DNA from 2 places in the Brucella anthropi ATCC 49188 genome. Region 2 is predicted to be linked to the other one. Evidence: riboswitches for the same ligand, from Rfam matches in the RefSeq annotation. Region 2 holds a riboswitch; the other holds the start of a gene.

Region 1 (7,825 bases), on a different replicon from region 2:
CGGAAGAATCGCCAGAAGCGTAACGCCGCGGATAGACAGAAACAGATTGAGAGCCAGCCAAAGCCCGTGATTGCCCATCACGGGCTTTGCCGCATAAAGAACAACCATAAAGAGTGCGAGCGACAGAAACATCATGTTGCGCATGTCGCGCGACCATGTGGCGCCGATATAGACCCCGTCCATATGGAAGGCCAGCAGCCCCGTAATGCCTGTCAGCGCCGCCCATGGCAGATATTTCAGAGCCTCGGCATGAACGTCTTCCGCCTTGGACAGAAGCCCAATGATGGCATCGCCGAACACCAGCAGGAAAAAGGCGATGATGCTCGCCATGACCAGCCCCCACACGAAAGTGAGCTTGGCACCCCGCACAAAGGCCGGGCTGTAACGCGCTCCGATCGACCGGCCGACAATCTGTTCGGCAGCCGCCGCCATGCCGTCCAGAAAGAAACCGGCAACGAGAAAGAAGTTCAACAAGACGGCATTGGCCGCAAGCGTGACCGTCCCAAGGTCGGATCCCGCCCGCGTAAAAAACGCGAAGGCAGTCAGAAGCAGGAACGAACGGATCATGATGTCGCGATTGACCGCGAACATGCGCAAAATTCCTTGCTTCTGAAAGATGCGTGCCCGGTTCGGACGCAGGGATGCATCCTTGCGGAAATGCCTCAGCACGATGAACATGCCGACGAGAGCGGCAACCGTTTCACCAGTCACTGTCGCCCAGGCAACCCCCGTGACGCCCCAGCCCATTTCAAGACCGAGGATGATGCAGAGCACTATATTGATGCCATTGAGCAGCACTTGAAGACCGAGACCGACAAGGCCCTGTCCGCGGCCAAGAACCAGCCCGAGGATCGAATAATTGATCAGCGCAACCGGTGCCGACAACATGCGGATCGACACATAGGTCGCCATGGCTTCCTGCGTGGCGGAAGTTGGATGCATGAAAGTGGACGAGACAGCGATGATGATCGGCAGGCACAGGATCATCAGACTGCCGGCTACCACCGCGATAATGATTGCGCGCCAGAAGATCGCCTGTTCTTCCACTGCATCTTCCGCACCCACGGCCTGCGCCACAAGTCCAGTCGTGCCGGAGCGGAGGAAGTTGAACATCGATAGCAGGAAGTCAAATACCAGCGCGCCGATCGCCAGACCGCCGATCAGCTCGGCCTGTCCCATCTGGCCGACAACGCCCATGTCCACAAGTCCGAGAAGCGGCGTCGTGATTGCAGCAAGCGTCATGGGAATGGCGATCAGCATCACCATCCGGTGCGTTACGTCGAACGGCCTTGTTACGCCACCAACACGTTGCAGCGACTGATCCATAATGCTTGTCCCGAATGCATTCCCTCTGATGAAGATCATCTACTCTGGAATCAATCGAAACTACAGATAATTCGGCCACCGCATTGTCGCAGTTCCTGACAGCGAACTGTCAGGAGAAACAGCAATGTTAAAGACCCAACATCATGGCCCAATATATGTAAGTGGGTTTGTTTTCAGGCGTAGCCCAGGCAAGGCCATAATGCTCGAATGTCGGATCGAGCATGTTCTTGCGATGGCCCGGCGATTTCATCCATGCGTCGAAGACGGCTTGGGTATCACGCTGTCCCGAGGCCACGTTTTCGGCGGCTGGTCCGCGGATACCCGCCTGGCGCAGTCGCGCGACGAAGCCATTGCCCCAACCGACGCTGTGGCCGATCTTTCCGTAACTCGCCATACGCCTTGCTTGATAAAGCGCGGCTTGCTCGAGCTTGGAATCGGTCGCCATCAAAGGCAGACCATTTGCCTTGCGAATAGCGTTGAAAATCGGGGTGGGATCATTGTCTCCGGCAGCCAGCGCCATGTTCAATGGCACGACCGACACCGCCAGCGCCCCACCGGCGAGGACCAGAAAGCCGCGCCGGTTAAGTGTTAATCCTTGTTTTTGCTGCATTGCCTGTCTGAGCTATCCAATTACCGAATTGAGTTCATTTCCGGTAGCTGAGGATACGGAGCAAAATAAAGGCAGGAATGACGACAGCCGCCCCAAGGATCAGATAATCGACAAAACCTGAGATTGCCGAAAAGCCCATATTCCACAGGCGCAGGAAGAAATCGCGAATGCCATAGAAAATATCATAAGGCGTCCAGTGAAACGCGCTCATGACCACGCCGACGACCAGCGAGATCAGCACCAGCTTGATCAGGACACGGGCGGGGGTATCGCCAAGAAAACGGTTCACACCATCCGACATGCAAATCTCCTGAGTGGTTATTGGTCAAAGCGACAGATTCATCGCGCAAGAAATAGGCTGTCCGTGCAGCCTTCGCAAGTTCCACACTCGTTTATCGCTGTTTGCGGTAATCTCGCGGAGCTTTCTGTTTTTGCCGCGAAAATGAACGGTTCATGCTGCGCGTATCGGTGAAACCGCTTGCAACGGCCACTTCCAGCAGGGACAGACCTGTTTCGGATAAAAGTTCCTTGGCCTTTTTAACCCGAAGTTCTTCGCGAACCTCGAATGCCGTTCGCTCAAGGGCAAGTTTGAAACCACGCTCCATCTGGCGGACAGAAATTCCCAATCGTCGCGCGACATCGATCATCGGCACCGGGTCTTCCAGCGTTTCCTCAAAAATACGGATCGCCTTGCGGATCATCGGCGAGCGTACACCGTTGAAACTCAGAGCGGGTTGTTCGGAACGTACAAGCTCATAAGGGATCATGAGGATGGATGCGCTCTTGCGCGCCAATTCCTCGGAAATCTCGTTCTGTATGATTGAAAGCGCCAGCGACGCCGTACCAAGCCCGCCAGCACAGGTGAAATGTCTTCCGCTGCGGTGAAACAGGCTGGTCGTATCGGCTGTATAACCGTCGAAAAGCTCCAGAAAATCGTCACGATGGAACCAGCTGACGCAGCAATTGCGGTCCGGCAGAAGATCGGCCTCCGCCAGCAGAAAGGCGGCAGTACAAAGACCGACTACGGTCTTGCCGCGCCGGTCCGCACGCTTGATGATATCGATCAGTGCCTGCTGCCTCGGCCGATACTGTGCAAGCAGCCCGCCGACAACGGCAACATAATCACAATCGTCGAGTTCTCCCATGGGGGCCGTCGGCTCGATCACCATGCCGGAGCTGGAGGTTACGGGGTCTCCTGATAGCGTGCAGATTTTCCATGCGCAGCGTATCTGACGGCTCTTGTCGCGATCATCGGCAGCAAGGCGAAAAGGATCGAGGAAAAGGCTGAGCGCACTCAGCGTAAAGCCCGGTAGCGCAACAATGCCGACCGATAGCCTGCGCTGCGGGGCATCCGTTGTCGCTTGAAGCTTCCCGTCCTGATCCCGTTCGATTCCAGTTGTCACTTAGGTCGGTCTCCTCCACCCAGAACTATATCTGCTCGGAGGAGGCTAATACAGTCAACGAAAATGCTTGGAAAGCTTCAACTGCTGCGCCTGATAGTTGGAGCCGAGGTCGACACCGTAAAGCGCAGATGGGCGGTGCAGCATGTGTTCGTAAACCAGACGCCCGACGATCTGCCCGTGCTCCAGAATGAACGGAACCTCATGGCTGCGAACTTCCAGAACGGCGCGGCTGCCGGTTCCACCCGCAGCGCTGTGCCCGAAACCCGGATCGAAGAAGCCTGCATAGTGAACTCGGAATTCGCCAACCAGCGGATCAAACGGCGTCATTTCCGCCGCATAAAGCGGGGGAACATGCACGGCCTCGCGTGAGACGAGAATATAGAATTCATCCGGATCCAACACGAGTTCGCGCGCGCCGCGATCATAGATCGGTTCCCAAAAGTCGAGAACGTCGTGCGCCGCACGCTTGTCCACATCGACCACAGCCGTATGGTGCTTGCCGCGATAGCCGATCAGCCGGTCAGGACCGCCCGAAAGATCGACCGAAAGGGCGATGCCGCCGCCGGAAATATTCGGCATTTCCGCAGCAACCAGTGTTTCGGCATGATGCAGTGCGGCGAGTTCAGCTTCGTCGAGCTGGGCCCGCCCCTTGCGGAAGCGTATCTGCGACAGGCGCGATCCCGTGCGCACGACGATCGGGAATGTGCGTGGGCTGACTTCCAGATAAAGCGGGCCATTATATCCCGCAGGCACCTTGTCGAATTCCTGCGCTCCGTCCGCGATAACGCGGGTGAAGATATCGAGGCGTCCCGTTGAACTTTTCGGGTTTGCCGATGCCGACAGGTCCGCCGACAGCGCCAGCCCTTCGAGGAGCGGAACGATATAAACGCAGCCGGTCTCAAGAACTGCCCCTGCGGTCAGGTCGATCTCGTGCAGTTTCAGTCGTTCCAGCTTTTCCAGGACCGGTGTGCCTGGCCCCGGCATGAAGGAGGCGCGGACACGATAGGCCTTTGCGCCAAGCCTCAGATCGAGGCTTGCAGGCTGTATCTGATCGGGATCAAGAGGGCGTGGAGACGCCAGCAAACCGCTTTCAAACAGCGCGGAAATATCCGCATCCGCCAGAATTCCAGCATCTTTCTGCATCATTACCCCGATACTCCGTAGCCTAAAGCACGTCGTGCTTTATCGTGTTCAAGCGACATGCTTTAATCTCTTGTTTTCACGCATGTCTTTATCCCGAAACCGGTTCCCACTTTCGGGAGACATGCTGTAAGCATTGCTTGACAAAGACCATTGACCGCTCGCGGCGTCAATGCCAACCCTTCCAGCAGCTAGAAACCGGGTTTTCCGCAGGAATCCAAGCATTATCACGGCATGCGGGATGCGCTTTTCCCGAAATGGGGCGGTTTCGGCATTGACGGCTCTACTCAACAGGCATAATGGAAATGTGTTCCGTGGTGATTTGGCCGGCCGGCTTGCAGCCACGTTAAAGAATTCGCTAAAAAAGGCCGCGGTTCGTTACCGGCCTTTTGCGTGTTCGCAAGGCCGGTTTTTTATTGGCCGCCGAGGCTCGACTATCCTGCCCCGGCCGACCAGCTTTCGACAGGTTGGAAAAATGACGACTGAGAATACCCGCAAGTTTCGCCCTGCAACTGAGCTCGTGCATGCCGGATCGTTGCGTTCCGGATTTGCCGAAATGTCAGAAGCAATGTTCCTGACACAGGGTTTCCTCTATCCGAATGCCGAAGCCGCCGAAGCGCGCTTCAAGGGCGAGGATCCGGGTTTCATCTATTCGCGTTATGCCAACCCGACCACCGACATGTTCGAAAAACGCATGTGCGCGCTGGAAGGCGCCGAAGAAGCCCGTGCAACCGCATCCGGCATGGCTGCGGTCGCAGCTGCGATCCTGTGTCAGGTGCAGGCGGGCGATCACGTGATTTCTGCCCGCGCCGTTTTCGGCTCCTGTCGCTACATCGTTGAGACCATCTTGCCGAAATATGGCGTCGAAATCTCGATTATCGACGGCTCCGATATCGAAAACTGGAAAGCAGCTGTTCGCCCGAACACCAAGGTCATGTTCCTTGAAAGTCCGTCCAATCCGACGCTCGAAATCATCGACATTGCTGCCGTTGCACAGGTCGCCAATGAAGCGGGCGCCAAACTGATCGTCGACAACGTTTTTGCCACACCGCTTTTCCAGAAGCCTCTGGAGCTGGGCGCGCATATCGTCGTTTACTCTGCGACCAAGCATATCGACGGTCAGGGACGCTGCCTTGGTGGTGTAGTCCTCTCCGACCGCGAATGGATTGAGAACACTCTGCAGGATTATTTCCGTCACACCGGTCCGGGGCTCAGCCCATTCAACGCGTGGATCATGCTGAAGGGTCTTGAAACACTGGCCGTGCGCGTGCGCCAGCAGACGCTATCGGCGACTGCGGTTGCCGACTTCCTTGCAAACAAACCGGGCGTGAAGCGCGTGATCTATCCGGGACGGGCAGACCATCCGCAGGCCGACATCATCGCCAAGCAGATGACCGGCGGCTCGACCCTCATTGCTTTGGAACTTGACGGTGGCAAGGAAGCAGCCTTCAAGTTCCAGAACGCGTTGCAGGTTTTCAGCATCTCCAACAATCTGGGTGACGCAAAAAGCCTGATTACTCACCCGGCAACCACGACGCACAAGAACCTCAGCGACGAGGCGAAAGCTGAACTCGCTATCTCGGACGGTCTCCTGCGTATCTCGGTTGGCCTCGAAGATACGGATGATCTCGTCGAGGATGTAGAAGAAGCGCTGAAGGCCGCACGCTAAGCAAACACATAGAGCTATATTGTGGCATTTAGGCTGCAAACAAAGGCTAAAACTGAGCATTTGCCGGAACATTTCGGCAAATGCCGTTCATTTGACATGCCGAATTGTTGACCTCCCCCGCAACTTTAGCGATAGGTGGGGCGAACAACGGTGCCCATGAAAAGAATCGGCAAACCGTTCAATGCAAAGCATCTTTGCGATCCGGTTTCATCTGATCCCAAGGGTGCCAAGGCCGATGTGAATGTAGGGCGGGTGCGCATGTACAGAGCGGTAACGCGGGGGATCGAAGTTTCGGTCGAACCTTTCTATTTGGAAGACCAGTCCGAGCCCGAAGAAAACCGTTATGTCTGGGGCTATCGTATAACGATTGCCAACAACTCCACGGAAACCGTACAGCTTCGTTCGCGTTACTGGCAGATTACCGATGCGAACGGGTATGTCGAGGAAGTGCGCGGGCCGGGCGTGGTCGGCGAACAACCAACACTCGAACCAGGCGACTCTTTTCAATATTCATCGGGCTGCCCGTTGACCACCACATCGGGCGTCATGGTCGGGCGCTATCAGATGCAGGGCAACGGCGGCAGTTTGTTTGAAGTGGATATACCCGCTTTCTCGCTGGATATTCCGGAACAAAGGCGAACTTTAAATTAGGTTGGTCATAAAAAATGGCTCGCCACCAGTGGTAACAAGCCATTTTCTCAGCTGTAATAAAGCCTAGGGTCAGGACCTAGGACTTTGGCGCGAATTCCGCCGGATCGAACTCATAGCGTTTCGAGCAGAACTCACAGGTCACGGAAATCTTGCCGTTGTCCGCACTCTCTGCAATTTCCTCGGCTGTAAAACCTGACAGCACACCGGAAATTTTGTCCCGCGAGCACGAACACTCGTCCAGCACAGGCACAGAGTCGAAGACGCGCACGCCGCGTTCATGGAACAGACGATAAAGCAGCCGCTCGGAGCCGACCTGCGGGTCCGTCAGTTCAGAACTTTCGATCGTTCCAACCAGCGAACGGGCTTCGTCCCATGCGTCGTCTTCGGGATGAAAGGCGACTTCGGCTTCATCCTCATCACCGCCTGGCAGGTCGGGGATGCGTGCACGCAGTTCGGATTCCGGCAGGAACTGAATGATCAGCCCGCCAGCACGCCACTGTTCCACTGGCTTACCATCGGCACCGCGTTCGACAAGCTTGGCAACGCTCAGTTTCAGATCAGTCGGAATCTGTTCCGACTGACGGAAATAGGTCGTGGCGATTTCTTCCAGCGTCGAACCATCAAGCGCAACAATGCCCTGATAGCGCTGAGTATAAGCGCCCTGATCCACCGTGAAGGCGAGTGTGCCCCGTCCAAGCAGTTCCTCGGGCTTCGTCTTGTGGGCGGCAACCGCCTCCTTCAACCGTTCCTCGTCGAAACGTGCATAGGCGCGCACCGAACGCGGCGTGCGGAAGTCGACCACCAGCATGTCGACGGGACCGTCGGACTGCGTCTGGAAGATGAACTTGCCTTCAAATTTGAGCGACGTGCCAAGCAATACGGTCAGCACCGTCGCTTCCGCCAGCAGGCGGGCCACTTCTTCCGGATAGTTATGGCGTTTCAGAATGCCGTCGATACTCGCGCCAAGCTGAACCGCGCGACCACGCACGTCGAGTCCTTCCACCTGAAAGGGCACAACGGCGTCAT
Region 2 (7,825 bases):
AACATCAAAAGCGTGATAGCGACTTTACGCAAGAACCCCGGCTTTTCCGCGGTGAACACCACGAATGGTACGTGGGACCTGATCGCCGAGATCGAAGTCCCCAACATGAATGAATTTCACCGGCTGGTAACAGGTATCCGCGCCATGGACGGGATCGCGAAGTCCGAGACGCACATCTTTCTCGGACCCGCCTGAACCTTCGACCGTCTATTCTGCGGCTTCTGCCACATAACCGAACTGCATGATGGCGTCCGGTGCAGCAACGCCCGGCAAAATACGACCGTCATCCACCGGCGCGCCCATCTGGGTGGCCATGGGAATGACGCCCGCCCAGATTGGCAGGGCATAATCGGCATCGTCATCCTTCGGCGGACCGGAGCGAACCTTTGCTGACGCTTCATTCAGTTCCAGTTCCAGAAGCATGGTGGCCTTCAGCTCCTTTGCCATCATCGGCCGCAGGCTTTCCCAGCGACCCGGAAAAAGGCCGTTTACGAAGCTGTGCAAGTGATGTTCCTTCACCGCGATGTCCGAAACTTTGCGCGCTGTCCCGAAAGCCATGACCGAACGGTAATTGCAGGAGTGGTGAAACGCCGAGCGAGCGAGGACCAGCCCGTCGAGCAACGTAAAGCTTACGCACACTTCTGCTTCGTCGCAGCTTTCCAGCATACGACTGGCGGATGATCCGTGCCAGTAAATGAAATCGCCTTCACGCCAGACCAGCGTAGGCGTGACATAGGGCGTTCCGTTGAACACATAGGCCACATGCGCCAGAGGCTGCGCATCGATGATTGCGTGAACCGTGGCTGCGTCATAGGCACCGCGCTCATGCAAGCGTTTTACACGGCTGCGTTCAGAAGGGGCTGTCGTCATGGCCGATTTTTCTCCTTTATATTCGGCCAAACTGCCGTCATAGTGGCTTTGAGAAAATAGCCACTTTAAGAGAATAATATAATGCCAATTTCGAATACACTTCCAGAATTCGGGATTGATCGCTCCAGCGATGTCTCGCTGACCGCCCAACTGGTTGATCAGATAAGACAAGCGGTTTTAGCCGGACGCCTGAAACCCGATTCAAGATTACCGTCTACCCGCGCCTTATCTCTGGAACTAGGCCTGTCACGAACAACCGTTCTTGCGGCATTCGACCAGTTGATTGCCGAGGGTTATCTCGAAGGACGTCAAGGTTCCGGAACCCATGTCACCGCCGAACTTCCCGACACCAGCCTGACAGTCGACCATCCGCCCCTCGACGCGATAGTCCAGCCGCAGTTACATCACAAGGAAGCCAAACCTTTTCATCTTGGTGTATTTGATAGTGATCATTTCCCACACGACGAGTGGGGGAAGCTGCTCGGGCGCATCTGGCGCAACCCATCCCCTGAGCTGCTAAGCAGTGACGATGTGTTCGGCTTTCATCTTTTGCGATCTTCACTGGCCCGTCATTTGCACGAGTGGCGGGGGATGATTGTGTCACCAGAGCAGATTATCATTACCGGCGGCAGCGCGGACGCTCTTTCCCTCATTCGGGAGGCCCTGTTTGTACCGGGTGACAGACTGTGGATGGAGGAACCGGGCTACCCGCCCGCGCGCAAGATCCTTGGCGTCAACGGCCTCGACATCATTCCCGTCCCCATTGATGGCGGAGGCCTCGATGTTTCGACCGCGCGAGACAAGGCCAACAATGCGCGTGGAGCGTTTGTCACACCGGCACGGCACCACCCGACAGGCGTGACCATGCCATTAGGGCGCCGGCTGGAATTGCTTGCCTGGGCAAGGGAACGCGACGCCATCATCATCGAGGACGATTATGACAGCGAGCACCGTTATGTCGGCCAGCCATTGCCATCCCTGATGTCGCTTGATCCAGATCGCATCCTTTATATCGGAAGTTTCTCCAAGGTCTTTTCGCCACTCCTGCGGCTTGGTTTTCTGATTGTACCGTCGCACATGACCACTCGATTCAGGGCGCTGCGACAAACCTTATTCCCAGCGCCATCGCCCTTGGCCCAACCGGCATTGGCCAGTTTTATCGAAACGGGAGCCTTTGCACAGCACATCAGGCGCATGCGGCGCATACATGCATCGCGGCGGCGTAAACTGATTGCAGCGCTCGCTCCCGGAGATCCGAAGCTTTTCCGAATTGAAGCCCCTCCTGCCGGGCTTTCATTGCTGCTGGCTTTGCCAGACGGGCAAAGCGATACGCGCCTTGCCACTATTCTCGCAGATGCTGGTATCGAGGCTCATCCGCTATCGACGCTTTATACAAAACTGACGCCACGTCAGGGGCTTATCCTCGGATTCTCAGGATTTGATGAAACTGCATTGGAGAATTCGGCAACAGCGCTGATAAAAATTCTCGAACAATCGAATTAGAGAATGTGCATTAGCAATTTCGTAAACTTTGGATTCAGCATTTCCCGGTAAGCTTTGATTAGCAATTAGCTCGGAGGGAGCGTTGCAGCCCATTTGTTTTGCGTTACGGGTGCTCATGCGTTCTTCGGTTGTATCAGTCATTGCCCTTGCCTGTGCCGCTTTGACGGGCTGTACGTCAAGTTCGGGCATCGACAGCATTATGCTCCAGTCGAAGACATCGGCTGAGACCACAAGTTCGGTGGCTCGCCCGGTTCCGCCCGCCCCCTTGAGCGAAATGGCGAGCGCACCGCAGCCCATGCCAGCTGCCGAGCAGGAAGAAGTTCTGGCTTGGGCCGGCCCTATTCCAGATGCGGGTCCGTTCAAGGCAGAGCCGCCTGCTCCCGTTACACCGCAACCGCAGTTGCAGGAACGCCCCCAGGCGCGCATCTCTGTTCCAAAGCCGGAAGTCGCAGCCTATCCGCCGGTGCGCCTCGCACCACAGGAACGGTCGAAAGTCTACAGCCACCGCTTTCGTGATGCGAAACCGATCAATTTCGGACGCTCGTCGCCACGCAAGCTGGCAGTGCACGGTGTGGACGTCTCCCGCTGGCAGGGTGATATCGATTGGGTGAGACTGCGCACGCAAGGTGCAAACTTCGCCTACATCAAGGCGACCGACGGCGGCGACCACCTCGATCCCATGTTCCGCAAGAACTGGCGCGAAGCGAAAGCAGCGGGCATCAAACGCGGCGCATACCACTTTTTCTACTGGTGCCGCGTGGCAAGCCAGCAGGCCGATTGGTTCATCCGCAATGTTCCAAAGGAAGCCGATGCGCTTCCACCTGTCATCGACGTAGAATGGAACGGCGATTCCTCCTGCAAGCGTCGACCTTCTCCGGCGCAGGTGCGGGAAAAGATGCAGGTGTTCATGGACAGACTGGAGCAACATTATGGCAAGCGGCCAATCATCTATACCGCACCGGATTTCTATGACGATAATCTGAAAGGTGCCTTTACCAACTATCCATTCTGGCTGCGTGCCGTTGCCCAGCATCCGTCGAAGGTCTATCCGGGTCGCCCATGGACCTTCTGGCAGTATTCTGGGTCGGGTCTGTCGCAGGGCGTGAACGGCAAGATTGACCTGAACGTTTTCCACGGCTCAGAGGACGACTGGCACAGATGGCTGGCGCGTGCCGCCAGCTAAACAGCGAGAAACTGGCCAAAAGCCAGTTTGGATGTTATGAAGTTATATCAGGGATAACCGAAGCTTTGCCTCGAAACCCGGCATGCAATATCGCCATGCCGGGCCATTTGCTGCCCGCATGGTGTTACCATGAAAGGGAATGGCAAATATGGACATCCGGTTATTTGTGCTGGCGCTGGCAACTTTCGTTACCGGCACCGCCGAGAACATTATCGTCGGCATTCTTCCGGGCATCGCACCCGGTTTGAATGTCTCAGTCAGTGCCGCCGGGCAGCTGACATCAATCTTCTCGATTACCTTCGCTCTCACAGCACCACTGGCATTCGTTCTAACAACGCGCTTCGAACGGAAAGCCATCCTCGTCTTCGCCTTGGGCGTTTTCATCGCAAGCAATATCATCGCGAGCATTAGCCCCAATTATGCTGTCCTGTTTATCGCGCGCATCGGCATGGCCTCCGCAAGTGCAGTCGTCTGCCTGATTGCCACCATGCTGGCGACAGAGCTGGTTAGTCCCGCAATGCGCGGACGCGCCATCGGGATCATATTCATGGGTATAAGCGGATCGATGGTGGCCGGTGTCCCCACGGGAATGATTGTCAACGATTGGCTGGGCTGGCGCGCGGTCTTCCTGTGCCTGGCACTGGCGGCAGCTTTGGTGCTGCTCCTGTCGTTGCTTTCCCTGCCCCGTGCAGGACGAAGCCCGCATGGTTTGCCACCTTATATGCCGCACCTGAAATCCTTCCGGCTGGTATCAGCACAATTGGTTTCCGTCCTGATGATCGGCGGTCATTTCGTCTTGTTCGCCTATCTGTCACCCTATCTTCTGGAGGCTGTCCACATCTCTTCACAGAAAGTCATCTGGGCGATGGTGGCGTTCGGCATGGCCGGAATGACAGGCGGCTATCTCGGCGGACTGCTCGTCGACAAGCTTTCACCAAGGTTGGCTATCGTGCTGACGCCACTTCTCTATCTGACGGCGTTAGCAACGATACCACTTGCAACAGGGTCCAGCACTATTTTCGGCGCGGTGCTGATGATCTGGGCTTGTATCAGTTGGATGATATCACCCGTCGTTCAGAGCTTTCTCATCACGACCGATCCCGCAACGGCAGATGCCGGTGTCGGGATCAATCTATCTGCCATGCACATAGGCGTAGCGCTTGGCACGGCCACGGGAGGACTTGCTTTACGGCACTGGCACTTGCAAGCCCTGCCGTGGATCGGATGCATTCTGGTCGCGCTTTCCTTACTGTGTGCCCTTAACGCTTCCCGATATTTTGCAGGTCGTAAGGCGTCGATTGATACATCTCGTTGATCCAGTTTCCAAACAGAAGATGTGCGTGGCTGCGCCAGCGGTTTTCCGGCTGGCGCGTCGCGTCATCTCCGGGGAAATAGTTCGCTGGAACCTTTGTTTCAGGCTGAGCCTGAATGTCGCGGAAATACTCATCGGCAAGCGACGTTGTGTCGTACTCCACGTGATTGAACATATGCAGCGCGCGATGACGTGGATCGTCCAGCAGGCAAAGGCCTGTTTCCGGACTATCGACCAAAACCTTCAGCTCACTCTCGGCTGGAATGTCGCTCTTGCGCACTTCGGTCCAGCGTGAAACCGGGATTTTGAAATCATCCGAGAACCCGCGAAGGTAGGGAGACGACGGCGCAAGATTGCGCTGGCTATAGACGCCCGACGCCTTGCCCGGCAGCTCGTACTTGCCCATGCCGTGGAAATGATGGACCGCAGCCTGTGCGGCCCAGCATATATTCAGTGACCGGTGCACATGGGTCTGCGTCCAATCGAAGACACGCTGCATCTCATCCCAATAGGTGACTTCCTCGAACTCGAGGCGTTCGACCGGAGCACCGGTGATGACAAAACCGTCAAAGCGTTGGTCCTGCACCTCTTCCCACGGCTGGTAGAACGACAGCATGTGATCGGCAGGCGTATGGCGCGCCACATGGTTGGTGATACGAACAAGGGTAAGCTCGACCTGTAACGGTGTCGCGCCAAGCAGACGCGCAATCTGCGTCTCTGTCGTGACCTTGTTCGGCATCAGATTGAGAAGGCCGATCTTCAGCGGACGAATATCCTGACGAATGGCATCTGCTTCACGCATGACCATAACGCCCTCGGCCTGGAGAACACTGGTTGCTGGCAGATCGTCAGGAATTTTAATCGGCATGTCGCGTCGGTCCCTAGTTTATGTTGGGGGAAGACGCGAGTGGCTTTGTCCGTATATTTGCCGGTTTGGCCACATCCTCTCTTTACAGAGAGTACCACCTTGCCCGGAGAGGCAGGTTGGCGTTGGGCGTCTCCCCAACTCTTGATGTGATGTCACTTCTACTCAAACTCTTTCGGGGTGGCAATAGGGTTTAAGTGTCGCCTTAAAGTGTATGAGAAATTTCCATTTCTTTTGCCGATCAGTTTATGAATGCTGCACTCAGCGACTTACAAAATTTGGAATGAACGTCCTTCAAATTTTTTCTATGGCGGCTTTCAAAGCGCTTACACGCTGAGCTGATAACCGAAATGATTGTTCTGCGGCAAAACCGAAAGCGATAGCGCGAGAATCCTTCTCTTCGACCGGGACACGGCATGAAGCATGAATCTCTGCCGCGCCCGTTGCCTCCACGATCCGTCTCGCGTTCTCCGCGTTGACGCCGCTGCCGGGCATGATGCGGATGCGGCCACCAGCCAACTCAGCCAGCACCCGCAGATTATCCAACCCCTTTTCCGCAGTTTGTGACAGACCAGACGTCAGAATGCGCTCAAAGCCGAGTGCAATTGCTTGCTGTACGGCAATCTCCATATTCGGAACGAGATCGAATGCGCGATGAAGCGTCGTTCCAAGGCCTTTTGCTTCTGCAACCAGTCTTTCCAACATGGCGACATCAAGAGAACCGTCGCTCAGCGAAGCGCCAATAACAACACCGGCCAAACCGGCATTTGTGGCATTACGAATATCCGACACCATGATGGCTTCATCTTCTGTCGAAAAGCAGAAATTGCCCGCGCGCGGTCTGATCATTGCGTAAACCGGGATTGGCGCTTTCGAGGCAAGCTCCATCAATCCCAGCGAAGGCGTCAAACCACCAAGCTCAAGCGCAGAACAGAGCTCGATACGATCCGCACCACCTTCAATTGCCGACCGCAACCCTTCGGCGCTATCCACGCAGACTTCAAGTAACACGCTCACGTCTGATGCCCCAATATTGCGGCCCCAACCAAACCGCCATCACTGCCGAATACACCCGGAACGACCAATGGTTGGTTCATTTTCCGCAAAATTCTGGCCCTGACGGCCGTATCAAGTGCGGAGATCAATTCGGAAGCAGTAGCAAGTCCACCACCAACCGGAATAATCGACGTGCCTGTTATGTTGACGACGGCTGCAAGCGGATCGGCAACCAGCTGGAGATAAGCGATAATCGTCCGTCTCGCCTCCGGGCTGCCTTCCAGCCATTCCCGCAGGACCGCATGGCTACTCGCATCTATACCGTTCAGAAACTGGTGCAGCTTTTCGATCCCGCGCGCGCCACCAATCGTATCGACGCAACCGCTCTGACCGCAGCCACAATCGAAGCGAGGAACCGACACTGTTTGTCCGTCTATTTCTACACACGTGTTGAGGATCGGGCCATGCCCCCATTCGCCAGTCAAACCGGCTTTACCGCGAACCAATCGACCGTCGATAACAAGCCCGCCGCCAACACCTGTGCCCAGCACTGCGCAAAAAACTATGTCGTGCCCCTTACCAGCCCCTTCGATAGCTTCTGCAAGGGCCAGACAATCAGCATCATTGGCGGCGATCACCTGTCGCTGCAATCGCTCGCCGAGTTCAAGGCTTAATCTATGATCGGTGATGCAAGGAATGTTCGCCGAGAAAGCGGAACTAGTTACTGGATCAACCAATCCAGCGATGGAAAGTGCAAGTGGCCCCGCCTCATCCGATGCGTGGGTTCGAAGCGCAGTTTCCAATGCGCCCCCGAACTCATCCCAACTGTTTGCAGGGGTCGGCAACTTTTCAAGAAGTTCGATGTGTCCCGGATGTACAGAGCGGGCCAGCCGAATGAAGGACCCACCAACATCCGCGGCAAAAACAGTACCTGCCTGCCGAGACTGACGCATCCTTCTGTCGTGCATGATCGATCTTCCGCCGATACGTTTCGATGGTCCAACCAATCATCGCAAATGTATCGGCAGTCAATCGCAAGGCGCAATTATCCTACGGTTTTGGCGCCACGAGCGAGATGTTCACACCTTGCGGATCC

What was found. Region 2 has a riboswitch for S-adenosylmethionine ahead of metA (homoserine O-acetyltransferase MetA). Riboswitches for the same ligand answer to the same signal wherever they lie in the genome.
Positions count from the first base shown of each region.
Region 1: another riboswitch for S-adenosylmethionine. It lies ahead of OANT_RS02090 (O-succinylhomoserine sulfhydrylase); the one in region 2 lies ahead of metA (homoserine O-acetyltransferase MetA).

Region 1 is NC_009667.1:422,432-430,256, reverse strand. It holds gene OANT_RS02115 (MATE family efflux transporter) at 1-1,326, opposite strand, end outside; gene OANT_RS02110 (CAP domain-containing protein) at 1,454-1,936, opposite strand; gene OANT_RS02105 (DUF6460 domain-containing protein) at 1,971-2,237, opposite strand; gene OANT_RS02100 (GlxA family transcriptional regulator) at 2,329-3,339, opposite strand; gene OANT_RS02095 (2'-deoxycytidine 5'-triphosphate deaminase) at 3,394-4,485, opposite strand; SAM riboswitch at 4,784-4,863, shown strand; gene OANT_RS02090 (O-succinylhomoserine sulfhydrylase) at 4,955-6,148, shown strand; gene apaG (Co2+/Mg2+ efflux facilitator ApaG/CorD) at 6,407-6,799, shown strand; gene OANT_RS02080 (Hsp33 family molecular chaperone) at 6,876-7,825, opposite strand, start outside.
Region 2 is NC_009668.1:849,797-857,621, reverse strand. It holds gene OANT_RS18070 (Lrp/AsnC family transcriptional regulator) at 1-195, shown strand, start outside; gene OANT_RS18065 (pyridoxamine 5'-phosphate oxidase family protein) at 208-870, opposite strand; gene pdxR (MocR-like pyridoxine biosynthesis transcription factor PdxR) at 952-2,373, shown strand; gene OANT_RS18055 (glycoside hydrolase family 25 protein) at 2,489-3,556, shown strand; gene OANT_RS18050 (MFS transporter) at 3,705-4,871, shown strand; gene metA (homoserine O-acetyltransferase MetA) at 4,816-5,736, opposite strand; SAM-I-IV-variant riboswitch at 5,780-5,889, opposite strand; gene OANT_RS18040 (copper homeostasis protein CutC) at 6,028-6,750, opposite strand; gene OANT_RS18035 (ROK family protein) at 6,747-7,697, opposite strand; gene OANT_RS18030 (VOC family protein) at 7,780-7,825, opposite strand, start outside.